3 regions of the Paracoccus broussonetiae genome follow, and region 1 is predicted to be linked to each of the others. Evidence: riboswitches for the same ligand, from Rfam matches in the RefSeq annotation. Region 1 holds a riboswitch; each other region holds the start of a gene.
What was found. A riboswitch is a leader RNA that binds a small molecule or an ion and turns the genes downstream of it on or off. The one in region 1 is predicted to bind cobalamin.
Positions count from the first base shown of each region.

Region 2: another riboswitch for cobalamin. It lies ahead of RM190_RS02140 (DUF1636 domain-containing protein); the one in region 1 lies ahead of RM190_RS17060 (TonB-dependent receptor plug domain-containing protein).
Region 3: another riboswitch for cobalamin. It lies ahead of RM190_RS17985 (ABC transporter substrate-binding protein); the one in region 1 lies ahead of RM190_RS17060 (TonB-dependent receptor plug domain-containing protein).

Region 1 is NZ_JAVRQI010000013.1:150,359-160,173, forward strand. It holds gene RM190_RS17035 (sigma-54-dependent transcriptional regulator) at 1-873, shown strand, start outside; gene RM190_RS17040 (tripartite tricarboxylate transporter substrate-binding protein) at 1,068-2,042, shown strand; gene RM190_RS17045 (tripartite tricarboxylate transporter TctB family protein) at 2,101-2,562, shown strand; gene RM190_RS17050 (tripartite tricarboxylate transporter permease) at 2,573-4,081, shown strand; gene RM190_RS17055 (Bug family tripartite tricarboxylate transporter substrate binding protein) at 4,111-5,073, shown strand; cobalamin riboswitch at 5,202-5,402, shown strand; gene RM190_RS17060 (TonB-dependent receptor plug domain-containing protein) at 5,534-7,405, shown strand; gene RM190_RS17065 (ABC transporter substrate-binding protein) at 7,399-8,235, shown strand; gene RM190_RS17070 (FecCD family ABC transporter permease) at 8,232-9,230, shown strand; gene RM190_RS17075 (ABC transporter ATP-binding protein) at 9,227-9,815, shown strand, end outside.
Region 2 is NZ_JAVRQI010000001.1:412,183-421,997, reverse strand. It holds gene cobN (cobaltochelatase subunit CobN) at 39-3,233, opposite strand; gene cobW (cobalamin biosynthesis protein CobW) at 3,237-4,271, opposite strand; gene RM190_RS02140 (DUF1636 domain-containing protein) at 4,275-4,628, opposite strand; cobalamin riboswitch at 4,717-4,916, opposite strand; gene cobO (cob(I)yrinic acid a,c-diamide adenosyltransferase) at 4,954-5,565, shown strand; gene RM190_RS02130 (endonuclease/exonuclease/phosphatase family protein) at 5,572-6,630, opposite strand; gene leuD (3-isopropylmalate dehydratase small subunit) at 6,621-7,226, opposite strand; gene RM190_RS02120 (hypothetical protein) at 7,314-7,928, shown strand; gene leuC (3-isopropylmalate dehydratase large subunit) at 7,909-9,327, opposite strand; gene RM190_RS02110 (hypothetical protein) at 9,626-9,815, shown strand, end outside.
Region 3 is NZ_JAVRQI010000014.1:159,768-169,582, reverse strand. It holds gene RM190_RS18000 (pseudoazurin) at 85-510, opposite strand; gene RM190_RS17995 (ABC transporter ATP-binding protein) at 449-1,279, opposite strand; gene RM190_RS17990 (FecCD family ABC transporter permease) at 1,276-2,322, opposite strand; gene RM190_RS17985 (ABC transporter substrate-binding protein) at 2,319-3,329, opposite strand; cobalamin riboswitch at 3,481-3,677, opposite strand; gene RM190_RS17980 (hypothetical protein) at 3,929-4,270, shown strand; gene RM190_RS17975 (RecQ family ATP-dependent DNA helicase) at 4,615-9,771, shown strand.

The sequences.
Region 1 (9,815 bases):
CGCGCCATCGGCGCTTCGGACGCGGATACGCTGATCATCGGCCCGACCGGCGCGGGCAAAGAGGTGGTGGCGCGCGCATTGCACGACATCTCGGCCCGTGCCGGGCGGCCCTTCATCGCCATCAACTGCGCCGCCCTGCCCGAAGCGCTGATCGAATCCGAGCTGTTCGGTCACGAGGCCGGGGCCTTTCCCGGCGCATTGCGCCCGCGCTATGGCAAGTTCGAACATGCCCGCGGCGGCACGGTCCTGCTGGACGAGATCGGCTCGATGCCGCCCGAAATGCAGGCAAAGCTGCTGCGTGTCCTGCAGGAACGCGTCATCACCCGCCTTGGCTCGAACGACCCGGTGCCGCTGGACGTCCGCTTCATTGCAATCAGCAAGACCGACCTGACCGGGGCCGTCGCACGCGGCGAATTCCGCGAGGATCTGTTCTGGCGGCTGAATGTCGCGGTCCTGCATGTCCCCCCGCTTGCGGCACGACGCGAGGACATCCCCTTGCTGTTCCTGCAACTGGTCAGGGAATCTGCCGCCCGGCACAACATCCCCGAGCGCGAAGCCCCGGCCGCCTTCCTGTCCGGTCTTGCGGCACGGGACTGGCCGGGAAACGTGCGCGAGCTGCGCAATCTGGCCGAACGGTTCGTGCTGGGGCTGGAGGGGGCAGAACTTGGCCCAGATCCGGGTGCGAAGCTGTCCGACCGTGTCGCCAGTTTCGAACGCAGCCTGATCGCCGGCGCCATTGCCGCGCATGGTGGCAGGCTGCGCCCAGTCTATGAAACGCTCGGGATTTCCCGCAAGACGCTTTACGAGAAGATGCAGAAATACGCGCTGGACCGGCGTCTGATCCTTGACCCCGGAAACGACGGGCCGGGTTGACCCGATGATGGGTGGAAATCCACCCCTCTCAATCCCGTGATGTCACCTTTTTCACCCATTCCATATGCGCCGCCCGCCAATTCCGGCCGGTGACCGTGCTTTGCATTTGGCGATGCACCCGCGTCGCCCCCAGTCTGACCCAAGCGGCGGCACGATGAGGAGTCCGCCGAACCTGCATTCCTTGGGAGGGGAAGATGGCAATCTCGAAACTTCTCGGTGCGATCTGCGCCGTGACCATGCTGACCGCGCCGGCTTTCGCCGAGGGCTATCCCGACCGCCAGATCACCATGGTCGTGCCATTTTCGGCCGGCGGTCCCACCGATACCGTCGCCCGGCTGGTGGCCGAGCGCATGTCGGCAGACCTTGGCCAACAGATCGTCGTGGAAAACGTCGGCGGCGCTGGCGGCACGCTGGGCGCGGGCCAGGTCGCCAAGGCTGAACCCGACGGCTATACGATCCTGCTGCACCATATCGGCATGGCGACTTCGGCCACGCTGTATCGCAACCTCGCCTATGACACGCTGAACGCCTTTGAATATGTGGGCCTCGTGACCGAGGTGCCGATGGTCGTCGTCGCGCGCAAGGATCTTGAGCCCACCGATTTCAAGGGCTTCATGGATTACGTCAAGGCCAATGGCGACAAACTGACGCTGGCGAATGCCGGGATCGGGGCGGCCTCGCACCTGTGCGGCATGCTGCTGATGCAGGCGCTGGACACGCCGCTGGTCACCGTTCCCTACAAGGGGACCGGCCCGGCGATGACCGACCTTCTGGGCGGTCAGGTCGATATCATGTGCGACCAGACGACCAACACCACCCAGCAGATTCAGGGCGGCACGATCAAGGCTTATGCCGTCACTACGCCCGAACGGCTGCCGCTGTTCCCCGACCTGCCCACGGCCAAGGAATCGGGGCTTGAGAATCTTCAGGTCGGCATCTGGCATGGCATCTATACCCCCAAGGGCACCCCGGCCGAGGTGAATGAGCGCCTGTCGAAGTCGCTGCAGACCGCGCTGGCGGATGAAGGCGTCGTCAAGGCCATGGCCGATCTCGGGACCGCGCCCTCGCCCGCCGAGGATGCAACCCCCGCCGCGCTGAAAGCGAAACTCGAATCCGAGATTGCGCGCTGGAAACCGGTGATCGACGCCGCCGGCGTCTATGCCGACTAACCCTTTCGGTCCCGCCGCGCCCGGCGCGGCGGGAAACCGCATTGAACAGGGGGGAAACATGTCCACCAAACCCAAGGATTCCACGGATATCGCGACCGGCCTTCTGCTGATGGCCGCCGCGGCCTTTTTCGGCTGGCAAACCACCGGGCTGGAGATCGGGACGTCGCTGCGCATGGGGCCCGGCTACTTCCCGATGGTCCTGTCGGGGTTGCTGTTCCTGCTGGGCCTGCTGATCCTGCTGAAAGCATTCGGCCGCGCGGACGAACCTTTTGGCAAGGTCGCCTGGCGCGGCCTGATGTTCATCCTGCCCGCGCCGGTCTTCTTCGGACTGACGGTGCGCGGACTGGGCTTCGTTCCGGCGCTGTTCCTGACGACGCTGATCGCCGCGCAGGCCTCGGTTCGAATGCGGCCGCTGTACGCGCTGGTGCTGGCGCTGGCGGTCACGGTGCTGTCGACGCTGATCTTCAGCTATGGGCTGGGCCTGCCCTTCCGCCGCTTCGGCCCCTGGCTTCAGTTCTGAGGAGGGCGGCATGGATCTTCTCAGCAACCTTGCCCTTGGCTTTTCGGTCGCCTCGTCTCTGGCGAACCTGGCCTTCTGCCTGATCGGGGTCATCCTTGGCACGCTGATCGGCGTGCTTCCGGGGATCGGCGCGACGGCCACCATCGCCATGCTTCTGCCGATCACGTTCCAGCTTGAACCGGTCAGTTCGCTGATCATGCTCGCCGGGATCTATTACGGCGCGCAATACGGCGGCTCGACCACTGCGATCCTGATCAACATGCCGGGCGAAAGTTCGTCCGCCGTGACGGCGATCGACGGCTATCAGATGGCGCGGAAAGGCCGCGCCGGAACCGCGCTTGCGACGGCCGCAATCGGGTCGTTCTTTGCCGGCACTGTCGCGACTTTCCTTGTCGCGATCTTTGCACCACCCCTGACCACCATCGCGCTGAAATTCGGCGCGGCCGAGTATTTCAGCCTGATGGTGATGGGTCTGGTGATGTCGGTGGCCCTTGCCCATGGCTCGGTCCTCAAGGCGCTGGCCATGGTCGTGCTTGGCCTGCTGCTGGGCCTTGTGGGAACCGACATCTATACCGGCGCGCCGCGCTTCACGCTGGGCATCACCCAATATGCCGACGGGCTGAATTTCGTGGCCCTGGCCGTCGGCGTCTTCGGCATCGCCGAGATCCTGCGCAATCTTGAAGATGAGCATGATCGAGAAGTGATGACCAAAAACATCAACCGTCTGTTCCCGACGCGCAACGAGCTGCGCGAGATGATCGGCCCGATCCTGCGCGGCACCGCCGTTGGCTCGGTCCTGGGCATCCTGCCCGGCGGGGGCGCGATCCTGGCCAGCTTTGCCAGCTATACCGTGGAAAAGAAGCTGTCCAAGCACCCCGAGGAATTCGGCAAGGGCGCCCTTGCTGGCGTCGCGGGACCGGAAAGCGCGAACAATGCCGGCGCGCAGACCAGCTTCATTCCGCTGCTGACGCTGGGCATTCCCGCGAACCCGGTCATGGCGCTGATGATCGGCGCGATGATCATCCAGGGCATCGTACCGGGTCCGAACGTCGTCAGCGAACAACCGGCGCTGTTCTGGGGCATCATCGCCAGCATGTGGATCGGGAACCTGATGCTGGTCGTCCTGAACCTGCCGCTGATCGGGCTGTGGGTCAAACTGCTGACCGTGCCCTATTACGTGCTGTTCCCGATCATCATGGCGATGTGTTCGATCGGGGTCTATTCGGTCGCCTCGAACACCTATGACCTTTACGCCGTCGCGTTCTTCGGGCTGCTCGGCTACGCGATGACCAAGCTTCGCTGCGAACCCGCACCGCTGCTTCTGGGCTTCGTCCTTGGCCCCCTGCTGGAAGAGAACCTGCGCCGGGCCATGATCCTGTCACGGGGCGATCCGACCACCTTCATCACCCGTCCGATCAGCGCCACGCTGCTTCTGATGGCCGCCGCGATCCTGGTGCTGGTCTTCCTGCCCCAGATCCGCAAGCGCCGGGACGAGGTCTTTACCGAAAGCGACGCCTGAGGTCGCGATAGAATGGGAGGAGAAACATGATGCTGAAAATCACCCGGCGCCTTCTTCTGGGCGCCGCAATGGCCGCAGGGTTGGCCGGGGCCGCGGCCGCCGCGTTCCCTGACCGCCCGATCACGCTGGTGATCCCCTTCGCGGCCGGCGGCTCGACCGACGTGGTCGGGCGCATCGTCGCCGACCGGATGGGGCAGGCCCTTGGCCAGCAGGTGGTGGTCCAGAACGTGGGCGGCGCAGGCGGCAGTCTGGGCGCGCAGCAGGTCGCCAAGGCCGATCCCGACGGCTACACGATCCTGATGGGCACGGTCGCGACCCATGCGCTGAACCCGCTGATCCTGAAGCAGAAGCCCTATGACCCGGTCACGGATTTCGCGCCGATCTCGCTTCTGGTGCTGGTCCCGAACGTGCTGGCGGTGAACCCGGAATTGCCGGTCAAGACTGTGCAGGAGCTGATCGACCTCGCGAAGAAAGACCCGCTGGCCTATGCCTCGTCGGGGAACGGGACACCGCTGCACCTGTCGGGCGAGTTGTTCAAGTCGATGGCTGGCGTCGATATCACGCATATCCCCTATAAGGGCTCGGGTCCGGCGCTGACTGATGTTCTGGGCAACCAGGTGCCGATCATCTTCGACAATCTGCCGTCTTCCTCGGGCCATATCACCAGTGGCAAGCTGCGAGCGCTGGGTGTGACGACCAAGGAACGCGTGCCCTCGTTCCCGGATATCCCGGCCATTGCCGAAACGCTGCCGGGATATGAAACCTACAGCTGGAACGCGCTTTTCGCGCCCGCCGGAACCCCGCCCGAAGCCATTGCCGCGTTGAACAAGGCCGCGCTGGAGGCCATGGCCGACCCGGCGGTCGTGGCCCGCATGGGCGAATTCTCGGCCAGCATCGTCGCCTCCAGCCCCGAGGAACTGGCCGAGCACGTCAAGGCCGAGATGGCGAAATGGGAGCCGGTCGTGAAGGCCGCGAATGTCAGCCTGGACTGAGGCGCCACGTCCAGAAACCACGGCCCGGAGATCGTCTCTCCGGGCCGTTTTCGTTTGCGGACCCGCGATACTGCCGGTGCCGCCAAAGCCGTGCCGCAAGTCTGCTTGACAGAGCCCGCAATCCTGCGCCAACACAGGAACGCTTCGGTTTCCGGCGGTACTGCCGTCGGATCAAAAGGGAATGCGGTGCGCCGAAAGGCCATGCCGCGGCTGCCCCCGCAACTGTAGGCGGTGAGCGAAGGCCGACGACGCCACTGGGAAACACCCGGGAAGGCCGGCCCGAGCAGCGATCCGCAAGCCAGGAGACCTGCCGCAGCACTCACCCATTTCCGGCGCGGGGCGCGCCGTGAAAGCGGCCATTCCGCAGAGGTGAAGATCACCGGCCTGTGGCAGGGACCCCGGTTCCCGTCGCGGGCAATCTGCAGCGGCAGGCCCCGGCCTGCACAGGAAAGGCCAAGGCATGAAGTTGCGCCATCTGTTTTCCACCGCCGTCACCGCCACCCTTCTGCCCGCCGTCGCCCCCGCGCAGGATGTGGTGACGCTGGACCCGGTCATCCTCTCGGCCGGCTTCGCGCCGATCGCCGGGGATGCCTATGGCCGCGCGTTCACCGTCATCACCTCGGACGAGATCGAGGCGCGGGGCATCGCCACCATCCAGGATGCCCTGCGCGCGGTGCCGGGCGTCTCGGTTTCAAGCACCGGATCGACCCATACCCAGGTCCGCATCCGCGGCGGCGAAGCAGATCACACCCTGATCCTGATCGACGGGATCGAGGCCACGGGCGGAGCGGATGAGTACATCCTGAGCGGTTTGGAAACCGCCAATGTCGAGCGGATCGAGGTCCTGCGCGGCCCGCAATCAGTCTATTACGGATCGAACGCCTCGGCTGGCGTGATCAACATCATCACCCGAAAGGGCGGCGAGGGGCTGTCCTATGGCGGCGCGGTCGAGGTTGGAAACGGTGCCTCTGCCTCGGCCTATGCCAGCCGGAACGGATCTCGCGGCGGGCTGGCGGTGAATCTGTCCGCGAAGGACGACCACGGGTTCGACCAGTCGGGCGATGGCGGCGAAAAGGACGGGCTGACCCGCAAGACGATCGGCCTGTCCGGCTGGTTCCAGGCGACCGACGACCTGCGGCTGGGTGCCACACTGCGGCGGGCGACCGAAACCTATGACTATGATGCCGAAAATTACAGCGCCACCACCACCGACGAATATGTCGTCGACGATCCCGGCCTGTTTGGCGACCGGGACGAATTCCAGGGCGCGACCTGGGCCGAACTGTCGATGCTGGACGGACGGCTGACGCAGCGCCTGGAATATCAGGACAGCATCTTCAAGCAGAGCCTGCAGGGCGAAAACGAGACACGGGGCGAAACCCGCAAGCTGAAGTACCGGCTGAGTTTCGGGTTGGACGGCCTTGCCGTCGACGAAGCCCACCACCTTCTGAACGTCATGGCCGAGGGGCAAAAGGACGAGGCCTCGACCGCGCCGGATTTCGACCGCGAGATGACCTCGCTGGCCGTCGAGTACCGGGCGTTCCTTGACAATGGCATCGATCTGCAGGCCGGGATCCGTCATGACGACAACAGGGTCTTCGACGACTTCACCAGCTGGAACATCGGCCTGTCCTGGCAGATTCCAGATCGCCCATTCCGGCTTCATGCCTCGGCCGGGGCGGGGATGGTCAATCCCTCGTTCTTCGAGCTTTACGCCAATGACGCCTACAGCGTCGGCAATCCCTTTCTCGCCCCCGAGAAGAACCGCGGCTTCGACCTTGGGATCGAGGCCGAACTGCCGAATGGATTGGGCAGCATCGACGTGACCTATTTCAACGAGCGTCTTGAGGACGAGATCACCTATGTCTACGGCGCCGCCCCGGATGGCCGGGCCAGCTATGTGAACCAGTCGGGAGAAAGCCCGCGCCAAGGGATCGAGGCCAGCGCCCGGATCAAACCCACCGCGAACCTGGACCTTGCGCTGAGCTATACCTATCTGGACGCAAAGAATCCCGACGGCTCGATCGAAATCCGGCGTCCGCGCAACGAATTCGGACTGTCCGCCACGCTTGCTGTGCTGGAAGGCCGCGGCCAGGTCACCGCCGATTTCCGCCACGTCTCGGGCAATTTCGACACGCGCTTCTTCGGCGACTATGCGACGGCCGAACTGCCGGCCTATAACCTTGTGAACCTGTCGGCGGGCTATGACCTGACCGAACGGGTGCGGGTGACAGGGCGGGTCGTGAACCTTTTCGACAGCGAATATTCGGACGTCTGGGGCTTTGCCTCGCAGGGTCGCACGCTTTATGCGGGGCTGCAGGCCCGATGGTAAGGTCCGGGCTTCTGGCGCTGGCGCTGGCGCTGCCTTGCGCCGTTCTTGCGCGGGCCGATGTCCCACAACGGGTCGTGTCGATGAACCTGTGCACCGATCAGCTGGCCATGCTGCTGGCGGGACCGGGACAGCTTGTGTCGGTGTCGCGCCATGCGGGCGATCCCTCGACCTCAGCGATGGCGGATCAGGCGCGGGCCTTTCCCGCCAATGGCGGCACCGCCGAAGAGATCTATCTGCTGCGCCCCGATCTTGTGCTGGCGGGCGATTACACCAACCCCGTCACCCTTGCGATGCTGCAAAGGCTGGGCATTCGGGTCGAAACCTTTCCGGCTGATGAAACCGTCGCCGGGATCCGCGACAACCTGCGCCGCATGGGCGAACTGCTGGGGCGCGAACCTGCCGCCGGGGATGCAATCCGGGATTTCGACCGCGACCTGGCCCGGCTGGACGACGCCCCGCCGGGTCCACGCCCGCTTGCCGCGCTTTACGCCGCCAATGGCTACAGCTCGGGCAGCCTGACCTTGCCCGGCCAGATCATCGCGCTGGCCGGCTTCGAAAACCTTGCCGACCGCAGGGGGATCGCTGCCGGGGGCTACCTGCCACTGGAAACGCTGCTGCTGTCCGGTTCCGACCTGCTGGTCAAGGGGCGGCGTTATCCCGGTCGCTCTCGCGCCGAAGAGCCGCTGGACCACCCCGCCCTGCGGGAGCTGGCGCGTCGGCTGCCCTCGACACCGATGAACGACCCCGAATGGGTGTGCGGCACCCCCTTTGTCCTCAATGCCGTCGCCCGGCTTCGGGACCAGCGCCTTTCCATGCCGGAGGCGAAATGATCCGCGCAAGCTATTCCCGCCTACTTGCGCTGCTGGCCCTGCTGGTCGCGGCGCTGTTCACGGCGTCACTGCTGATCGGTCCCGCCGGGGTCCGCCCCGGTCCCGCCCTTGCGGCGCTGCTGGGACAGGGGGACGAGATGCTGGCGCTGGTCATGCGCGAGATCCGGCTGCCGCGCGCCATTCTGGGCGTGCTGGTCGGGGCGGCGCTTGGCATGTCTGGCGCGGTCCTTCAGGGTTTTCTGCGCAACCCGCTGGCCGAGCCGGGGTTGATCGGGACCAGCGCCTCGGCCGCGCTGGGGGCCGTGCTTGCGATCCATACCGGCCTGTCGCTGGCCTTTCCTCTGGCGCTGCCGCTGGCGGCACTGGCCGGGGCGCTGGTTTCGGTCCTGCTGGTGCTGATACTGGCCGGCGCGCGGGGCGGCGCGCTGGCGCTGATCCTTGCGGGCATCGCGATTTCGGCCCTGGCGGGGGCCGCGACCTCGCTGGTGCTGAACCTGTCGCCCAACCCCTTTGCCGCCAACGAGATCATTTTCTGGACGCTGGGATCGCTGGCCGACAGGTCCATGCTGCATGTCTGGATCGTCCTGCCCTTCCTGCTGGCCGGCTTTGCCCTGCTGGTGCCGATCACGGGACAGCTGGATGCGTTGACACTGGGCGAGGATGCGGCCGCGTCGATGGGCGTCGACCTTCGCAGGCTGCGATTGTTGCTGGTCGCCGGCACAGCGGCGCTGGTCGGTGGCGCCACCGCGGTTGCGGGAACCATCGGCTTCGTCGGTCTGGTGGTACCGCATGTGCTGCGTCACGCGGTGGGTGCGCGCCCTTCGCGCCTGCTGCCTGCCTCGGCGCTTGGCGGGGCGGCAATGGTGCTGGCTGCCGATGTCGCGGTGCGCCTGATCCTGCCCGAACGCGACCTGAAGCTGGGCGTGCTGACGGCGCTGGTCGGCGCGCCATTCTTTCTGCGCCTGATCCTGAAGACACGGGGGAACGCGCTATGACCGGGTTGGTTTTGTCCGGCCTGTCCTGCCGTCACGGCCGCCGTGTCGTGATCGACGGGATCGACCTGGCCCTGCAACCGGGCGAGTTCGTGGGACTGATCGGCCCCAATGGCGCGGGCAAGACCACGCTTTTGCGCGCGGCACAGGGATTGCTGCCTTTCGCCGGGCAATCCTCGCTGGCCGCGCTGCCGCCGCGCGAACGCGCCCGCGCGGCCGCCTTCATGCCGCAGGGCCGCGAGATCGCCTGGCCGGTCTCGGTCGAGGCGCTGGTCTCGCTCGGGCGCATCGCCCATCCCGACGCCGCGGCCGAGGTCGACCGACTTGCCACCGATCGCGCCATCGCCGCTCTGGGGCTGGACAGGCTGCGCCACCGCAGCGCCACCACCTTGTCGGGGGGCGAGCAGGCCCGCGCACTGCTGGCCCGCGCACTGGCACAGGAAACGCCGCTTCTGATCGCGGACGAACCGATCTCGGGGCTGGATCCGGCCGCGCAGATCGAGGTCATGCAGATGTTCCGCCAGCTTGCCTCGCAAGGGCGCACGGTGCTTGCTTCGCTTCACGACCTGGGGCTGGCGGCGCGCCATT
Region 2 (9,815 bases), on a different contig from region 1:
GCGAAGCGCGCCCGGACACCAGCCCTTGACCTGCGGCGTCATTCCTCACCCCCGGCATGGACCGAGTTCCGCCGCGTGACCCACAGCCCCGATGCCAGCAGGCGCGCGAACATGTCCCGCATCGCGGCAAGCGCGGCGGGGTTTTCGCGGGCCATGAAGGCCGCAACCTCGGGGCGTTCCAGCGTCGCGCGATGGTACAGATCGAACAGATGGCCGGGGACCACGCCCGCCAGATTGGCAAAGGCGGCCATGTGGTCCAGCGTCGCCGCAATCTCTGCCGCACCGCGAAAACCGTGGGCCATCATGCCGCCGGCCCAGTCCGGGTTCGCGGCGCGGGCGCGGGTGACGCGGGCGATCTCTTCGGACAGGGTGCGGGCGCGGGGTGCGTCGGGGCGGGTCGTGTCGAGATGGTAAAGCGCCGGTGCGGGCGCCCCCAGCCGTGCCATTGCCGCGGCAAAGCCCGCCTCATGCGCGGCATGGTCGGCGGCCAGCAGCAGGTCGGTTTCCGGCAGATCCTGCGCATGGACAAAGGCATCCGCCTGCGCCAGCCGCGCGCGGAGCGCGTCGGGGGCGTGGCGGACCTGACCGTCCGCACCGATCGCGTGCGCGGATGCGGCAAGCCAGGCCTCGCCCGCGGCGCGGCGGGCCTCGGGCGTGAAGGTTTCGGCCAGTGCACCGATGCCGACACCATATTGGCCGGGTCGGGGACCGAAGACGCGCGGCGCGATGGATCGATAGGGGTTGTCCTCGGGCAGCTCGTCCCGCGCGGCCAGCATCGCGGCCCCGGTCTGGAACATCTGGGCCAGACCCGGAAACACGTCACGAAACAGGCCCGAGACGCGCAGTGTCACGTCGATCCGGGGCCGGCCAAGCTCGGCCAGTGCCAACGCCTCGACCCCGGTCACGCGACCCGAGGTCGCATCCCAACGCGGCGCAAGTCCCGCCAGATGCAGCGCCATGGCGAAATCCTCGCCCGCGGTGCGCATCGTGGCGCTGCCCCACAGGTCGACGACCAGCCCTTGGGGCCAGTAGCCGTGATCCTGCAGGTGGCGGCGCAACAACTCTGCCGCCAGCTTCACACCCTGCGCATGGGCCGCGCGCGTGGGCACGGCGCGCGGATCGACGGCAAACATGTTGCGCCCGGTCGGCAGCACGTCCCTGCGCCCGCGCGCGGGCGAGCCCGACGGACCGGGTGCGACGCGCAGCCCCGCCATTGCGCGGGCCAGACCTTCGCGCTCCTCGGTCCCGCAATTCCCGCTGCCATAGACGTGCAGGCCATGGCCAAAGCGGCTGTCCTTGAGATCGCACAGGAAGCGGTCGATGCGGGGCACTGCCTCGGCGGCCGAGGCGTCGGCGGGCAGGCCAAGATCGGCTTCGATCCCGGCGGCACGGGCCTCGTCCCGGATCGCGCCGATCAGGCGGTCGCGCCGGCGCGGGTCCAGCCCGTCGGCGGTCGAATATTCGTCCAGCAGGCGTTCCAGCCCGGCAAGGGTTTCCGGCAGGCCGGAATCGACCAAAGGCGGGGGCAGGTGGCCCAGCGTGATCGCGCCAAGCCGACGCTTGGCCTGCGCCGCCTCGCCGGGGTCGTTGACGATGAAGGGATAGGTCACCGGCAGGTCGCCCAGCAGCGCCTCGGGCCAGCAATCGTCGGACAGGGCCACCGCCTTGCCGGGCAGCCATTCCAGCGTACCATGCGCGCCCATGTGGATGATGACCCGAACCTGCTGCCGTAGCCACAGGTGAAAGGCGACATAGCCATGGCGGGGCACGCGAATCAGGTCGTGATAGTCCTCGGACCGGGTGGCGACCTCGGCCCTTTCGGGTTGCAGCGCGACCAGCGCATCCCCGTGTCGGATCGCGGCAAAGCGGAAGACCCCGTCCTGCACCGCAGGGTCAGCCGCCGGATCGCCCCAGGTCTTTGCCAGATCGTCCTGCAGGCGGGGGGGAAGGGCTGCCAGCGTGGTGCAATAATCCGCAAGCGGCCAGTCCAGGCGTTCGCGCATCAGCCGCTGCCCAAGATCGTGATGTGGAATGCCCAGCATCGCGCCGCACGAGGCCAGCGCGTCCAGCCCGACGGCATGCGCCAGCTGATGGGGCTTTCCGGGATAGGTGGACAAGACCACCGCCCGTGCCGCCGCTTGTGCCACCGGCGCGCGCAGCCGGTGCCAGCCCGCGAACTTTGCCACCGCCGCCGCGATGCGCGCCGGATCGGCCCTGTGGATCTGGCGCGAGAATTGCAGGACCGGATCGCGCGGCTGGGTGGCCTTGAAGCTGACCACGCCCAGAAAGATCCGCCCGTCGATCTCGGGCAGGACGACATGCATTGCAAGATCGGCGGCGGACAGCCCGCGCTCTTCCCCAAGCCACAGATCGCGGGTCGAGGTGGCAAGCGCCACCTGGAATACCGGGAAATCCGCGCCGTCAAAGGGCGTCGCGCCAGCGTCGTCCCGTGCCGAAAACGCGGTCATGTTCACCACCGCGGCCAGTCCGGGCAGGTGCGGGGCAAGCCATTCCCCAAATCCGGGGGATTTCAGCGAGGGGGCAAAGACCCCGGTCGCGGCAAAGCCCGCTAGCCGCAGCGCCCGGATCAGGGCGTCGACCGGGTCAAGATCGGCGCTGGTCAGATAGCTGCGGTAGAAGCTGACAAGAACCGGGCGCGGCCCGCCAAGTGGCGCGGCCATTATCCCGGCATCCGGATCATGGAAGCCAAAAGTCGGGACGGTGGGCGCATCCGCGACCTCTGGCCCATCCAGTCCCGCGGATGCGGCCAACACGGCCAGCGCGCTGCGGGCCGCGTCAGCGCCGCCACTGTCGCAAAGCGCGGCCAGTCTGCGCAGCACCGGCACCGGCAGGGTCGAGAGGCGGTCGAGGGTGGCGTCCTCGTGCCCGTCGCCGGGCAGGATGGCCAGCGCGATGCCCCGCCGCCGGGCAAGATCCTGAAGACTGGCGATGCCATAGGGCCAATACCCCTCGCCCCCGATCAGGCGGACCAGAACGGCGCGTGCGCCGGACAGAACCGTCTCGCAATACTGGTCGACCGACAGGGGATGGCGCAGGGCCGAAAGATTGCACAGCCGAAGCGATGGCAGCCCGCCCCGATGCCAGCCTGCCGCGAAAGCACCAAGGTCGCTGTCCGAAAAGGACAGCACGACCATGTCGGCCGAGGTCTGGCCGGGGTCCGTCGGAACCTCGGTCTCCTCAAGCCCACGGCTTTCGCGGAAGACGACATGCATGGGTCAGGCCGTCAGGATGTGCCGGATCGCGGCTTCGTCGATGTCGTCATGTTCGGCAATGACGACAAGGCGCGACTGGCGCGGGCTGTCGCCCCAGGGGCGGTCGAACTGGTGGCGGACCCGCGCACCCACGGCCTGCACCAGCAGGCGCATGGGTTTGCCCGCGACGGCGACATGGCCCTTGACCCGCAGGATGTTCCGTTCACGCGCCAGCCGGGCGATCCGATCCGACAGGTCGGCGGGATCGGCGATCTCGGGCAGGTCGATCACGACGGAGTCGAAATCGTCATGCTCGTGGTCATCCGCGCCGTCATGGTGGCTGGGGCGGGCATCCAGGTCATCTTCGGCAGCGGCGTTCAGGCCCAGGATCACGCGCGGATCGATCACACCCTCGGACAAGGGCAGAATCGGCAGCTTGCGCGGCGCCTCGGCCTCGACCACGGCGCGGGCGGCGGTAAGGCCGGCCTCTCCCGCCAGATCGGCCTTGGTCAGCAGGACAAGATCGGCGCAGGCGATCTGGTCCTCGAATACCTCGGACAGCGGCGTTTCGTGGTCCAGGCTTTCATCCGCCGCGCGCTGGGCCTGCACTGCGTCCTCGTCCGGGGCAAAGCGGCCCGCGGCCACCGCCTCGGCATCGGCCAGGGCGATGACGCCGTCGACGGTGATGCGCGAACGGATGGCGGGCCAGTCGAAGGCCTTCAGCAAGGGCTTGGGCAGCGCCAGACCCGAGGTCTCGATCAGGATGTGGTCCGGCTTCCGGGGCAGGGCCATCAGCGCTTCCAGCGTCGGGATGAAGTCGTCGGCGACGGTGCAGCAGATGCAGCCATTCGACAGCTCGACGATGTTCTCGGCCGGGCAGCTTTCATCCGCGCAGGATTTCAGGATGTCGCCGTCGACGCCCACGGTGCCGAATTCGTTGACCAGAACGGCAAGCCGCTTGCCCTGCGGGTTCTGCATCAGGTGCCGGATCAGCGTGGTCTTGCCCGCGCCAAGGAAGCCTGTGATCACGGTGACGGGGGTCTTGGTCAGGTCGGTCATCTTTCACCCAATCGGAGGAATGCGCGCGATACTGCGCTTGCGGAAAATCGCGACGCGGTCGCGCCATGGCACGATGCCGTCGGTGCTGGCGGCATAGGCGGCCGCGCCCTGAAGGATCTCGGGCACGTCCGCGATCTCCATCCGGCCATAGACATAGCTCCACCGGCCCGGCCCGCTGAGCGCGATGGCCGAGCCGCTGTTGCAGGCCGAGAGGCATTCGACGGGAATGATGCGGACGCCCGGGGGCGGGGCCACGCCGTCCAGCGCCGCATGCAGCCTTGCGCCCGCGACGGGCTGGCCATCCAGCACCGGCTGGCCGGCGCGGCAGGTGGTGCAGACAAGCAGTGAAACGTCCATGCGCCCTTCATTTCCATGTGGCGGGCGCGGTGCGGGTATGCGGGCACGGGATTCGTGCCACGAACCCAAGCAGGAACACCCCGTCCGCCGGTCAAACAAGGCGCAGGCAGGTCTCCCGGCTTGCGGATTCAGGCTTTCGCCAACGGTCGGCCCACCTTCCCGGCCGAAGCCAGTGGCATAGGGCGACCTTTCCGGTCACGGTCGCGGGGGCGGCTGCTTTCCAGGCCAAGGCCTGTCGCATTCCCTCTTAGCCTGCCATAAGGCAGGACCAGCGCAGGCAAAGAAGTGCGCCGGGCGCCCGCACTTGTCAAGCAAGGGAGTCGCGATGTCAGCCGAAGGGAATACCCGCCATTCCGAGAAGATGGCCCAGATCAAGGCCGCCCGAGACCGGATGATGCAGGACAAGACCGGCGAAAAGGGGCTGGTCATCGTCCATACCGGCAAGGGCAAGGGCAAGTCGTCCTCGGGTTTCGGGATGATTCTGCGCTGCATCGCCCATGACATGCCCTGCGCGGTCGTGCAGTTCATCAAGGGTGCATGGGACACGGGCGAGCGGCGGTTGCTGACCGGGCATTTCGGCGATCTGTGCCAGTTTCACGCGATGGGCGAGGGCTTCACCTGGGAAACCCAGGACCGGGACCGCGACATTGCTGCGGCGCGCGCGGGCTGGGACAAGGCGCAAGAGCTGATCCGCGACCCTCGCATCCGCATGGTCCTGCTGGACGAGATCAACATCGCGCTCCGCTATGGCTATCTGCAGGTGGGGGAGGTGCTGGATTTCCTGCAACGTGAGAAGCCGCCGATGACCCATGTCGTGCTGACCGGGCGCAATGCCGATCCGGCCCTGATCGAGGCCGCCGATCTCGTGACCGAGATGGAGGCGGTGAAGCATCCCTTCCGCGCGGGCATCAAGGCGCAGCCGGGGGTCGAGTTCTAGGTCAGCTCACCGCTCGGCGGGCGGCCAGTCTATATCGACCCAGACCAGCCGATGGCTGGAGGCCGCCAGCGCCACCTGCGCCAGTTCGCCCGTCGGGGGCCAGAATACGCCCGAGCCAAGCACCTTCAGGCCCTTTTGCGGCAGGACGTAATCGACGCGCAGGTTTCCGGGCGGCTTGTCGTCGGGCCAGTCGCCGGTATCCAGCGCCGGGTCGCCCTTTTGAGCCGCGTTCACGCCCGCGCTGCCGGCAGCCCTGCCCCCTTCGCTTGCGGGCAGGGAATCGGTCACGCGCGCCATCATCCGGGCCAACGCATCGGGGCGCCCCTCGCTGTCGGCAGCGTCGATGTTCAGCTTGCCCGCCAGCACGAAGGGCGCGCCGGGCAGCCGGTCCAGCCAGAAGGCCAACTCGTCATGGTTGCGCCTGCCGTTGCGATCCTCGGGCCCGTCGAAAACCGGGGGCGAGGCCGCCATTGCCAGCAGGTGCAGCGGCTTTCCCGCGACGGTCAGCGTCGCGTCCCAATGTGCGGCCGAGGACAGGCGCTGCACGGCCGCCACCTCGGGCGCGGCCGGGGGCATCAGATTGCCGGGCAGATCGCGCCACAGGAACGCCGAGTGGTCAAGGACCGGGCCGATCGGGTGACGCGACAGGATCGCCATGCCGCCCTGCCCGGAAAAGCGGCCAAAGCCCTGCCGGTCATTGGCGGTCCCGGCCCTGCCGTTTCCGTCCAGATCCAGCCCGCTGGGCATGCCCGCGTTGGGGCGGGCCGAGAAACTGTGCGGATAATCCGCGCCAGCCGCCGACAACCGGGCGCGGAAGGCGGCCAAGGCCAGCCCGTCCAGATCCCAGTCGAAACCGGTCAGCAGCAGGATATCGGGTCGGGTTTCGGCGATCACCCGGACGACCGCGTCGATCTGGGCGTCCTTGCGGCCAAGATCGCGCAAAAGAAGCCCTGGCCCGTCTCGCGACAGGTCGGGGCTGAACGTGGCGATCCGCAGGGGCGCGGCCGCGGTGGCGGAACCCAGGGCGGCAAGAAGGACCGCCCCGGCAAGCGCCCTTAGACCCAAGGGAGGCTCTGGGCCATCTGGGTCTCGAAGCTGTCGATCGAGCCGGATTTCTCCATCGTCAGGCCGATGTCATCCAGCCCTTCCAGCATGCAATGCTTGCGGAAGGCGTCGACCTCGAACGCGAAGCTTTGCCCGTCCGAGGTGGTGACGACCTGATTTTCCAGATCGACGGTCATGCGGGCATTCGCCCCCTTGCGGGCGTCTTCCATCAGCACGTCGACGACTTCCTTGGGCATGACGATCGGAAGGATGCCGTTCTTGAAGCAGTTGTTGAAGAAGATGTCCGCGAAGCTGGTCGAGATGACGCAGCGGATGCCGAAATCCATCAGCGCCCAGGGCGCATGTTCGCGCGACGACCCGCAGCCGAAATTGTCGCCCGCGACGATGATCTGCGACTGCCGATAAGCGGGCTGGTTCAGGACGAAATCCGGAACCTCGTTGCCTTCGGAATCATAGCGCATCTCGTCGAACAGGTTCTTGCCCAGTCCCGAACGATGGATCGTTTTCAGGAACTGCTTGGGGATGATCATGTCGGTGTCGATATTGACCAGCGGCATCGGAGCGGCGATCCCGGTCAATGTGGTGAACTTGTCCATTTGCTTCCTCGCAGAATTGACTGGCCGCGTGGGTGGCCGTTAGCTTTTTGGCGACGGCAGTTTGCCACCGTCCGTGAGGTATGTTCGATGTTTGGTTTCCCCGGCCTGTCCGGCCTGAGCGATTGCATCTTTGGCGACTGGAGGCCGCAGATCGGGGATCCCGAGATCACCGGCTGGCTGACGGTGGTCTCGTATGTGATATGCCTTGTGCTGGCGATCATGGTCCTGCGCCGCCAGCCGCAGGGTGCGGCGCGCGGCTTGTGGGGCACGATCGCGGCGATCATGGCGTTCCTGGCCATCAACAAGCAGCTTGACCTGCAAACCGCGCTGACCGCGACGGGGCGCTGTCTGGCACATGTGCAGGGCTGGTATGACCAGCGCTGGCTGGTGCAGATCGCCTTCATCGCTGTGCTGGTTCTGGTCGTGCTGGTCGCCCTGCTGGTTGCCCTGCGCTCGCTTTCCGGTCAGTTGCACGCAAACGGCCTGGCCCTGCTGGGCCTTGCCGTGCTTTGCGGCTTCGTTCTGGTGCGGGCGGTGGGGTTCCATCATGTCGACCGTCTCATCAGCATGGATTTCGCGAACATCCGTTTCAACTTCTGGTTCGAGAATGCCGGGCTGGTGCTGATTGCCGTGAACGCCGTGCTTCTGCTGCGGCGGGGCAGGGTGCCCCGCCGCGCCGAAGTCAGACGGTCTCGGCCATGAATTCGCGCACGTCGGTCAGGTGGCCCTTGATGCCCGCTGCTGCCGCCATCACCGGCGACATCAGGTGCGTACGTCCGCCACGGCCCATCCGCCCTTCGAAGTTGCGGTTCGAGGTCGCGGCGCAGCGTTCGCCCGGGGCAAGCTGGTCGGGGTTCATGCCCAGACACATCGAGCAACCGGCAAGGCGCCATTCGAAGCCGGCATCGGTGAAGATCTTGTCCAGACCCTCTTCCTCGGCCTGAAGCCGAACCAGACCCGAGCCGGGCACGACCATGCCGCGCACGCCCTCGGCCAGATGCTGGCCCTTGAGGATGCCGGCGGCAGCGCGCAGATCCTCGATCCGGCCGTTGGTGCAGGACCCGATGAAGACCGCGTCGATCTTGATCTCGTTCAGCGGGGTGCCGGGCTGCAGACCCATATAGTCAAGGCTGCGGCGCGCGGCCTCGACCTTGCCACCCTCGAAGTCTTCGGCGGCGGGAACCTTGTCGGTGATCGCCAGCACGTCCTCGGGCGAGGTGCCCCAGGTCACGACGGGGGCGATATCTTCGCCCCGGATGGTCACGACCTTGTCGAAATGCGCGCCTTCGTCGGTGTAGAGCGTCTTCCACCAGTTCAGCGCGGCTTCCCAGGCAGCGCCTTTCGGGGCGTGCGGGCGGCCGTTCACATAGGCGAAGGTCTTTTCGTCCGGGGCGATCAGACCGGCGCGTGCGCCACCTTCGATCGCCATGTTGCAGACGGTCATGCGACCTTCCATCGACAGCTCGCGGATCGCTTCGCCGCAATATTCGATGACATAGCCGGTGCCGCCGGCGGTGCCGGTCTTGCCGATGACGGCCAGAGTAATGTCCTTGGCGGTCACACCCGGCAGCAGTTTGCCGGTGATCTCGACCTTCATGTTCTTGGACTTCTTCTGGATCAGCGTCTGGGTGGCCAGGACGTGTTCCACCTCGGACGTGCCGATGCCGTGGGCAAGCGAGCCGAAGGCGCCATGCGTCGCGGTGTGGCTGTCGCCGCAGACGACGGTCATGCCGGGCAGGGTCCAGCCCTGTTCCGGGCCGACGATATGGACGATGCCCTGGCGGACATCCGACATCGGGTAATAGTTCAGCCCGAATTCACGCGCGTTCTTGTCCAGTTCGGCGACCTGGATGCGGCCCTCGGGGTTTTCGATCCCGTTCACCCGGTCGGCGGTGGTCGGAACGTTGTGGTCCGGAACGGCGATGGTCTGGTCGGGGCGGCGCACCTTGCGGCCGGCCATGCGCAGGCCTTCGAATGCCTGGGGCGAGGTCACTTCGTGGACCAGGTGACGGTCGATATAAAGGATGCAGGTCCCGTCATCGGAACGGTCGACCACATGCGCGTCGAAGATCTTGTCGTAGAGGGTGCGCGGTGCGCCCATATTGGTGTTGCCGGTCATGGCTTTCTCTTTCCGAAAGAGTAGCTGGGAAAACGCGAAAATTGGCGCCGCGATACGCGGCAGGGCGCTGGCACGCGCCATCGACCGTCAAAGTCGTGCAGTGACGGACAGGCTTTCGCCGTAAAACCGCCCCGGCAGGCGGGCGCGGTCATGGATGTCGAAATAGACGAATCCTCGCATGGCGGCAGTATTACGATGAATTGACGGGCCAGGCAATATCGACACACGCGCCTGTCAATTCCCCTTCGTGTCATCTGCGTTATCATCCCGGCCCAGTCGGATGGAGGGCCAGGACATGACGATTCGCATCCTGCTGCGGGTGGTTCCGTTGGTGATTGCGGCGCTTTTTGCGCTTGATGCGTTGGTCCGTGATGGGGCAAGCGACCGCCGGGACGAGATGACGCGGCTTCAAACGAACCAGCTTGCCTGGGTCCAGTCCGGGCTCAACTGCCCGGAGAGGCAGGAAAATC
Region 3 (9,815 bases), on a different contig from region 1:
CATCGGGAACCTAGGTGAATGTCGGATCTATAGCCGCGTGATCCTGATCGTGCCAGAGTTTTGCGCCCGTGCCGAAGGCCAGATTCAGTTCTGCGTCTGCTCGCGTTCCGCGATGATCTTTGCGAAGCGTTCGGCAGTGCGTTTCGGCAGGCCATCTGGCAAGGCGACCTCGGAGCTGGCGCCCACTTCGATCAGCATGACCATGCCCATGGCATAATGCGGCGAGCATTTGACGCCGTACGCGCCCGGCGCGCTAAGTGTAATCTCGAACGAGTCGTTGATCTTCGACTTGAAAGGCTCGGCACCCGGCGGGAGCATGCCATCTATCGTCGCGGCATTATGGCCGGGCTGGGTCGGCAGGAAGCGAACCGTGTCGCCCGGCGCGATGTTCAGATAGGACGGCTCATAGACCATCGGGCCGGAATCGCCGCGATTGAGCATCCTGATCTCATGGATTTCGGCAAGGGCGGGATTTGCAAGCAGCATCAGCGGCAGCAGCAGGTATTTCATTGAACGTCTCCAAGTTGTGGAAGCGCAGCAGGCTGACATCGTCCCTCGGATCGGTCAGGGTGGTGGCACCCACCCGGAAGACGTTGCGCAGCAGATCGGAGGTCAGGACCGCGTCGGGCGGGCCACAGGCGACCATGCGGCCCCCTGCCATGACTCCCAGTCGGTCGCAGCCCATCGCCTGATTGAGGTCATGCAGCGCGATCACCACGGTCAGGGGCAGATCTTGGACCAACCGCAGCAGCGCAAGCTGATGGTGGATATCCAGATGGTTCGTCGGCTCGTCCAGAAGCAGGATGCGGGGCCGTTGCGCTAGCGCGCGCGCGATTTGCAGGCGCTGTCGCTCGCCGCCCGAAAGCGTGGCCCAAGCCCGGGCGGCCATGCTCTTCATGCCGACCGCCTGCAGCGCGTTGTCCACGATGGCAGCGTCGGCAGGGCCAAAGGGGGCCAGGGCCGAAAGCCAGGGCGTGCGCCCAAGCTCGACAACCTGACGGGCGGTCAGTGCCTCACCTGTCTCGGCCTGCTGCTCGACCATGGCAAGGCGGCGTGCGATTTCGCGTCGGGGCAACTTGCTCACGGGCTCGCCCCCCAATTCGACGATCCCCCTGGCGCGGCGGTCGAGCCCAGCGAGGAGACGCAGGAGCGTCGATTTTCCCGACCCGTTCGGGCCGATCAGGCCAAACGTCTCGCCCGCTGCGACCTGCAGATCGACGCCGTCGACGATGTTGCGGCCTTGCGCGTGCAGCGAGAGGTCGGTTGCACTGATCCTCATGCGCGACTCCGGTTGCGGATCAGGATCAGCGCGAATGCCGGTGCGCCGACCAGCGCGGTGACGACGCCGATGGGGACGACTTGACCGGGGATCAGCACGCGCGAGACCACATCCGCCGCGATCATGAAGACCGCTCCCGCCAGCGCCGAGGCCGGGACCAGCGCGCCATGCCGAGCCCCCACCAGAATGCGCATGGCATGAGGCACGACCAGTCCGACAAAGCCGATGGCCCCGACAAGGCTGACCATCACCGCGGTCATGAGCGTCACCGCCCCCAGCAGGACGACCATCACCCGTCGCACCGCGATCCCCAGCGAGGCAGCCGCACTCGCGCCGAAGCTGAAGGCGTCAAGCGCCCGGATATGCACCGCGCATGCCAGCAGCCCCGCCAGCGCCACCGGCACCGCCAGCGCCACATCCGGCCAGCGCACGCCCGAGAGATTGCCGAGCAGCCAGAACATGATGCCGCGCGCCTGCTCGGCATTGGCGGATTTGGCAATGAAGAAGCTGGTCAGCGCGTTGAAAAGCTGCGAGCCCGCAATCCCGGCAAGGACCAGCTGCGCCGATCCACCCCCCGCTGCGCGCGCGAGCGCCGCGACGATGCCGAAGGCGAGCGCGGCCCCCGCAAAGGCCCCGGCCGAGATGCCGATGGCCCCCGCGCCGACGCCCATGATCGTGACCGCGACCGCACCGGTCGAGGCCCCGGCCGAGACGCCGAGCAGATAGGGATCGGCAAGGGCATTGCGCACCAGCGTCTGCAGGACCAGCCCCGACAGCGCGAGCCCCGCGCCACAGGCCGCCGCGACCAGCGTGCGCGGCAGGCGGTAATTCCAGATGATGCCTGCGTCGATCGGATCGACGCCCGATGCTGCACCCCAAAGCTTCTGTGCGAGCACCGTCGCCACCTGCGACGGCGGCAGCGGCGTCTCGCCCAGAACCACGCCCACCAGAACGGCAAGGACAAGCACCGCCAGCCCCAGCGTCAGACGTAGGATCAGCCGCGACCGCCAAGCGGCGGCACAGGGGATGGCGGCCTCGGTCATTTCAGGCCGAACTTCGGCAGCGCCCCGGCCAGGGTCTCAAGCGCGTCGATATTGCGGATCGAGGGGTCCATCGCATGCGCGTCCAGCACGATGATGCGGTCATTCTTCACCGCATCCATCTGGCTGGTCACCGGATCGGATTTCAGGAAGCCGATCTTCTTTTCATAATCATCGGCCTCGAAACGGCGGCGGTCCATCTTCGCCACGACGATGACCGAGGGGTTGGCTCGCGCGATGGTCTCCCAGCTGACGACCGGCCATTCCTCGTCGCTATCGACGACGTTCTTCAGGCCAAGCGCATTCATCATGTAGGCTGGCGGACCCTTGCGACCGGCGACATAGGGGTCGATGTCCATCTCGGCCGAGGAGAACCAGAACACCGCCGAGGCATCCTTCAGCCCCAGCGCCTTGGCCTTGTCGATCGCGGCGGCCTCGCGCGACTTCAGATCGGTGATCAGCGCCTCGCCCTTGTCGGCCACATCGAAAATCTGCCCCAGGTCCGAGACACCGCGATAGATGCTCTCCATCGCATACATGTCGCTGCGCGTGCCGTCCGAGCCCTTGCTATTGTCCTTTCCGGTGCAATCCGAGGGCAGGATATAGGTCGGAATCCCGAGGTCCGAGAACTGCTCGCGGGTGGCGACGATGCCTTGCGGGCCGACATGCCATTCATATTGCACGGTCACGATGCCGGGACGCTTGGCGACGACGCTTTCGAAGCTCGGGTCATTGTCGGCCAGACGCTCGATCCCGGCGTTCGTTTCGCTGAACTCGGGCAAAATTTCCGTGAACCAGACCGAGGTGCCGGCGACCTTGTCGGCCAGACCCAGCGAATAAAGGATCTCGGTCGCGGCCTGACCCACGGTCACCGCGCTTTCCGGCGCCTCGTCGAAGGACAGACCGATGCCGCAATTCGATAGCTTCAACGGATATGAAGTTTCTGCCGCGGCGGGCAGCATGGCGGCGCCAGCGAGAAGAAGTCCGGTCAGGGTAGATTTCAGGAACATCTCAAGTCTCCGGTCTGGTTGCAGGCGAAGGGCTTGGGGAATGGCCATGGCAAAGCCGCGTCCGGATACGGAACGCAGCAACGAAGGACCGGACCGACAGTTCGGCAGGCATGAAGCATCTGGCACCTCCCCGGACACCCCGCCCGGATCGTTAGAGTTTCATCCGTCGGCAGGTCTCCTGACTGGCGGGTCATCGCGGGATGCGGCCTTCCCATGGCCCGTGGGCCACAGTGGCGTATTCGCATCCTGCTCGCCGCCTACAGTTGCGGGGGCAGTTCCGTTTCGAGGCGATTGCCCCAACGGATTCCCTTTCAATTCCTTTCGGAAACCGACGCGATCCTGTTAGCCAGAGAGCCGAAAGCACGCAAGTGACAATGTCTACGCCTCGCGCACGTCGCCTCAGCGTCAGGCACGTCGATTTTGCGGATGCGAAAGTGCAGACATACGATGCCGCAAGATTCGACCGTCTTATCCAGTCCGCGCAAGGAGAGCACATTGAATTCGTGATCTTCGATCAGACTGAGCTCTTCCTATCCCTATTCCGGACCAGTCGACCTCACCCGGCATCGCGCACAGAGCGGGGCCGAGGCTCCGGGTTCTTGAACCTGCCTGTCTCGGACGCATGTTCGCTTGACGGGGTCGAAACTAAGTCGATTTGGCTGGAACTTGCGCAGAGCTTCACACCTGCTGAAAACCGGACCTCGTCCGACCGGCGATATTGGGCTGCCTTCAAATGGCTCGGCGTTCCGCCGCTCTCTGGCACACCGGCGCAAGTCCACGATTGGGGCGGTCAACTCCACATGCTATCGGCCGACGGCGCAGCGCTCGGCACGTTGCAGACCGCTCTTAATCCCAATCGTCTTGGCTTGATGATGGCGACCGTAGCCACTGGCCCCGGCAGGATAGACATCGTCTATTTGGGGACAGCAGACATCTCCTAACCAAACGCGATAGCTCACACCGAAGTTGATCGTAAGGTGCGCCCAGCTGCATACAATTGGAAAGCAGATATAAATCGCGTCAGCCCTACTTATAGCGAATGACCGCAATGGGGCTAAAGCGGACATTCGAACAACCAGTTGCCGCTACACCTCAAGTCCGCTCCAGGGCCGGCTGAGGACGCTCAGGTCGAACAGCGAAAATAGTCCGCACAGGCGCGGGTCTTCTCCCAGATGAGAAGGCACGTGAATCAGTATGACGGTGAGCGGAGGCAGCCTCGGCCTCGAGGCTGGTAATGTGTGGCGAGCCATGCCTATGATCACAAATCGGTAAGTTTTCGTTCTCAATGAAGAACTTCGACATGAACGACGCCGGGCGCGATCAAAGATCCATACCGCTCATCGAGCGATGCCTGTCTGTTGACCTGGAAGTCGATCCGACCCGCGCGCTGACATTTGCATTTGCCGCGGTGCGTCACTCGGACGATCAGAAAATCCTGTTCAAGAAAGGTGACCGGGAAGCGGCGCTAGATCGGTTTGAATTTCTGGCAACCGAAGCGGACTTTCTGCTTGGCCACAACATCATCCGCCACGATCTGCCGCATCTGGTAGCGATGCGCCCGCGCTTGGCCAAACTGGCACAAAGGCCTATCGATACGCTCTGGCTCAATCCCCTCGCGTTCCCGCGAAACCCCTATCATCACCTCGTCAAGCACCATCATGACGGCCGCTTGCAGGCTGGACATGTCAATGACCCGGAGCTTGACGCGCGGCTGGTGCTGACGGTGCTGGGGAACCAGATCGCGGCATTTGCCGCCCTCAACCGCGAAAATCCTTCCGCCTTGGCAGCGTATCACTTTCTGTCCACGTGTTCGCCGGACAGCAGCGGCTTCGATGCGCTGTTCACCGAAATTCGGCAAGCGCCTCGTCCTCACGCCGTCCAAGCAGAGAATGCCATCGGCGAACTTCTCGAAGGCAAGGCGTGCTCGTTCCGCTCCTTGCAGACGATCAACCGGCTGTCATCGCCGCAACTTGGCTGGCCGATGGCCTATGCCCTGTCCTGGATTTCGGTGGCCGGCGGGGATTCCGTCATGCCGCCCTGGGTCCGGGCCCAGTTTCGTGAAGCCTCGATGATCGTGCGCCATCTTCGCGACCGCGCCTGCGCCGATCCAGCCTGCCATTGGTGCCGCGAGATGAGCGACCCGAAGCACGCTCTGTCCCGCTGGTTTGGCTTCGACGGTTTCCGGCCCGAACCAAAGGATGATGCCGGCGTTCCGCTTCAGGAACGCATCGTCGCCGAGGCCATGGCCGGGAAATCGGTCCTTGGCATCCTGCCGACCGGGACCGGCAAGTCTGTCTGCTATCAGATTCCCGCGCTCTCGCGGTTCGATAAGATCGGCTCGCTCTCGGTGGTGATCTCGCCGCTTGTCGCCCTGATGGCGGATCAGGTGCAGGGGCTCGTCCGGCATGGCATCAGCGGATGCGTCACCATCAACGGCCTTCTGTCCATGCCGGAGCGACAGGCAGCACTGGACCAAGTGCGCATGGGTGACGCCTCTATGCTGCTGATTTCACCCGAGCAACTTCGCGCACCATCGGTTCGCTCGGTTTTGGCGCAGCGGGAGATCGGCTACTGGATTCTGGACGAGGCGCATTGCGTCTCGAAATGGGGCCATGATTTCCGCCCGGACTATCGCTATGTCTCGCGCTTCATCCGCGAGTTCTCTGGAGATCAGGATCCGGCGCCAGTGATCTGCCTGACCGCAACCGCCAAACCTGAAGTCGTGCGTGACATCCGCGATCATTTCCAGTCGCGCCTTGGGGTGGACCTGCTGTTACTCGATGGCGGCGCCACCCGACACAACCTGCTTTTCGAGGTCCATGAGACCCATAGCAGCCGCAAGCTCGCAGACATCCTCGACACGATCGAAGGCGCGCTTCCGAAGGAAGGTGTATCCGGCGCGGTGGTCTATTGCGCCACCCGCTCCACAACTGAGCGCGTGGCCGAGTTCCTTCGGCAGCAGGGTCTGGACGCGGATTATTTCCACGCCGGGCTGACGCCCGAACGCAAGCAGGAGGTGCAGGAACGCTTTCGCATTGGCGACTTGCGCGTCATTGCCGCGACCAATGCCTTCGGCATGGGGATCGACAAGCCCGACATCCGGCTCGTGGTCCATTGCGATATACCGGGTTCGTTGGAAAACTACCTGCAGGAAGCGGGGCGCGCCGGACGGGACCGCGACCCGGCTGTCTGCGTCCTGCTCTTCAGCCACGAAGACGTCGAGCGGCAGTTTTCGCTGTCGGCCCGATCGAGGCTGGCCCGGCATGAGATCGGCGCCATCCTCAAGGCTCTGCGTCGTCTCGATACGCGCGGCAAGCAAAGCGGTGCAGTGGTCGCCACCACCGGGGAGATCGTCCGCGAGGAAACCGAAAGGGAGTTCGAGCGTGACACGACGACCGACGACACCCGGGTCAAGACCGCTGTAGCATGGCTCGAGGAATCGGTCCTGCTGACCCGCGAGGAGAACCGGGTATCGGTCTTTCCATCCTCGCTGCGGGTCCACAGCATGGCGGAGGCTGAAGCGATCCTCGCAAAGGCCGGGATCGCCAATTCTCGCCGCAAGCAGCTTTTGGATCTGGTGCGGCATCTGATGAATGCTTCACCGGAAGCCGGGGTCTCGACAGACGAACTTTCGGGTGTCAGCGGACTGAAGGGAGGGGCGCTGCGCAAGGCATTGTCCGATCTCGAGGCACTGGGGATCGCCACCGACGACACGAAGCTCACCGTCTTCGTTCATGTCGGCGGCGAGGATTCCTCGAGGCTGCGTTTCAGGCGGTCGTCCGCGCTGGAGACCGCGCTGATATCAGCCATGCGCGAGGCAGCACCCGATGCCGAGGACGGTGATCCACAACCCCTGAACCTCGCTGCGACCTGTCAGGCGTTGCGCGATGATGGGCATGAGGGGGTCCGGCCTCATCTTGTCGAGGCACATTTGCGCAGCTTTGCCCAAGACGGGCGGGACGAGGATGGCGGTCGCGGCAACATCCATCTCCGAAAGGTGAACCGCAACACCTGCCTGGTCCGTCTGCAACGGTCGTGGGATATGCTCTCGCTCACAGCCGAGCTGCGGCGTCGGGGCGCGGAGCTTCTGCTGCAGCATCTCGAAGGCCTGGTGAGCAAGGGCGCACGGGGCAAGGATATCCGCGTCGAATCCACCATGGGTAAGCTTCAGGCCGCGATCACCGGGGATGTGCTTCTGCGAGGTGCCATTCGCGACCCGAACAAGCTGATGGGCCGAGCGCTAATGTGGCTGCACGAACAAGGCACGGTGACGCTTGGGCGCGGCCTGACCATTTTCCGTCCGGCGATCACGGTTCACCTCAATCCCGGCGGAGGGCAGTTCACGCAAAAGGACTTCCTTCCCCTGGAGGAGCATTACGCGGAGCAGACCGTCCAGACCCATATCATGGCAGCCTATGCACAACGCGGCCTGAGTTCGATGACCGAGGCCGAGGGGCTCGCGCATGACTATTTCCAGCTCGACAAGGAAAGCTTCCTCAAGCGCTGGATGCCAGATCGAGCCGGGGAGCTTCGGCGTCAGACAACACCGGAAAGCTGGCGCCAGATCGTCGAAAGTCTCGGCAATCCGGCGCAGTCCAAAATCGTTTCCGATGATCGCGAGCAAACCAATGTGCTGGTGCTTGCCGGGCCGGGTTCCGGTAAGACGCGGGTATTGGTGCACCGGATCGCCTATCTGATCCGGGTGCGGCGCGAGGCTCCGAACGGCATTCTGGTTTTGACCTACAACCGTCACGCCGCGGTCGAAGTGCGCGAAAGGTTGAAGTCGCTGATCGGTGACGAGGCAAGCCGGGTCACCATTTCCACCTGCCACGCCCTCGCGATGCGCCTCGTCGGCGCAAGCTTTGCCGGGCAGGCGGAGGATGCTTCAGTCCCGCGGGATTTCGACAAGATCGTGCTGGAGGCCGTCAATCTGTTGAGGGGCGAGGGGCTGTCCAAAACCGATGCCGAGGCGCTGCGTGAAACACTGATACAAGGTTACCGCTGGATTCTGGTCGACGAATACCAAGACATCGGACCAGAAGAATATGCATTGATTGCGGCTGTCGCCGGTCGGTCCATCGAAGACCCCGAACAGCGCCTCAGCCTTTTCGCAGTCGGTGACGACGATCAGAACATCTACGCCTTCGCCGGCGCTTCGGTCGATTTCATCCGGCGCTTCGAGGCGGATTATTCGGCGAAACCGGGCTATCTGACCGAGAACTACCGCTCCACTGCGGCAATCATCGAAGCGGCGAACCGCGTGATTGAACCGGCCGCCGACCGGATGAAAGCCGGGCATGACATCGTCATCGACCGGTCGCGGGCGAAGGCTGCAGCCGGCGGCACGATGCAAGCAATCGATCCGGTCGCACAAGGTCGTGTTCAATTTCTTCAGACAGAAACGGGGCTAGATGCCCAAGCCATTGCCGCCGTTGATGAGCTGATCCGGTATTCCAGTCTCATCCCGGACTGGTCCTGGGCAAAGGCGGCGATCATTGCCCGCGAGTGGCGACTCCTCGAACCAGTGCGAAGCTATTGCGAGGCCAAGGGCATCCCGGTCCAACTCGCCAGCGAGGCAAGGCCACCCTTCTGGCGGCTACGCGAGGTTCAAGTCCTCGTCGCCTTCCTGCGAACGGAACCGACAAAAATGCTAACGGTGAAAGCCATGCTGGACTTCGTCCGGACACAGTCACCGAACCGGTGGTGGGATCTGATCTTCGAGGCGGTGACTGCCATAGGTATAGAGCTTGCCGACAAGCCCGCGCCCGTCACCGACATCATCGAATGGCTTGCGGACTGGATGCGGGATGCGCGGCAGGACCAGCATGGGTTGCTTTTGCTGACCGCGCACCGCGCCAAAGGGTTGGAGTTTGACCATGTTGTGATCCTCGACGGCGGCTGGGACCGCACGTCAAAAGGGGAGGATCGCGATGCACCCCGGCGGCTGTTCTACGTTGCCATGACGAGGGCCAAGCGCAGTCTGGCCATCATGTCGGAGCAAGATCACCATCTGATCCTTCGGGAGGTCGCGGCTACCCTGTTACCCCGGTCGATCCAACGCAACTCAAATAGCGAGACCCTCGCCGGATTGAGATATCAGTGCATCGAACCGAAAGACGTGGATCTGTCTTGGGCAGGAAGATTGTCGGACAGCCATCCAGCGCTCCGGGCGCTTTCAGAAATATGCACGGGCGACCTCGTGGATCTTGTCGATCACGACGGCCGCTGGATGATGACGAATGCAGCCGGAATATTCATCGGGCGGATGGCAAGGAGCTACCAGCCGCCAAGAGACCTAATGTTCGTCCGAGGATCAGCAGCGGCAATCATTCGCTGGCGCAAGTGCGACAATGGCGAGGAGTTTCAGGGCAGCATCAGACGGGACGCGTGGGAGGTCGTATTGCCCGAGCTCGTATTCGCACAAAACCAGAAAAACGCGTGAGCAGTCACTCCCGGCGTCCGTGATCAACCTTGCCGTGGGATACT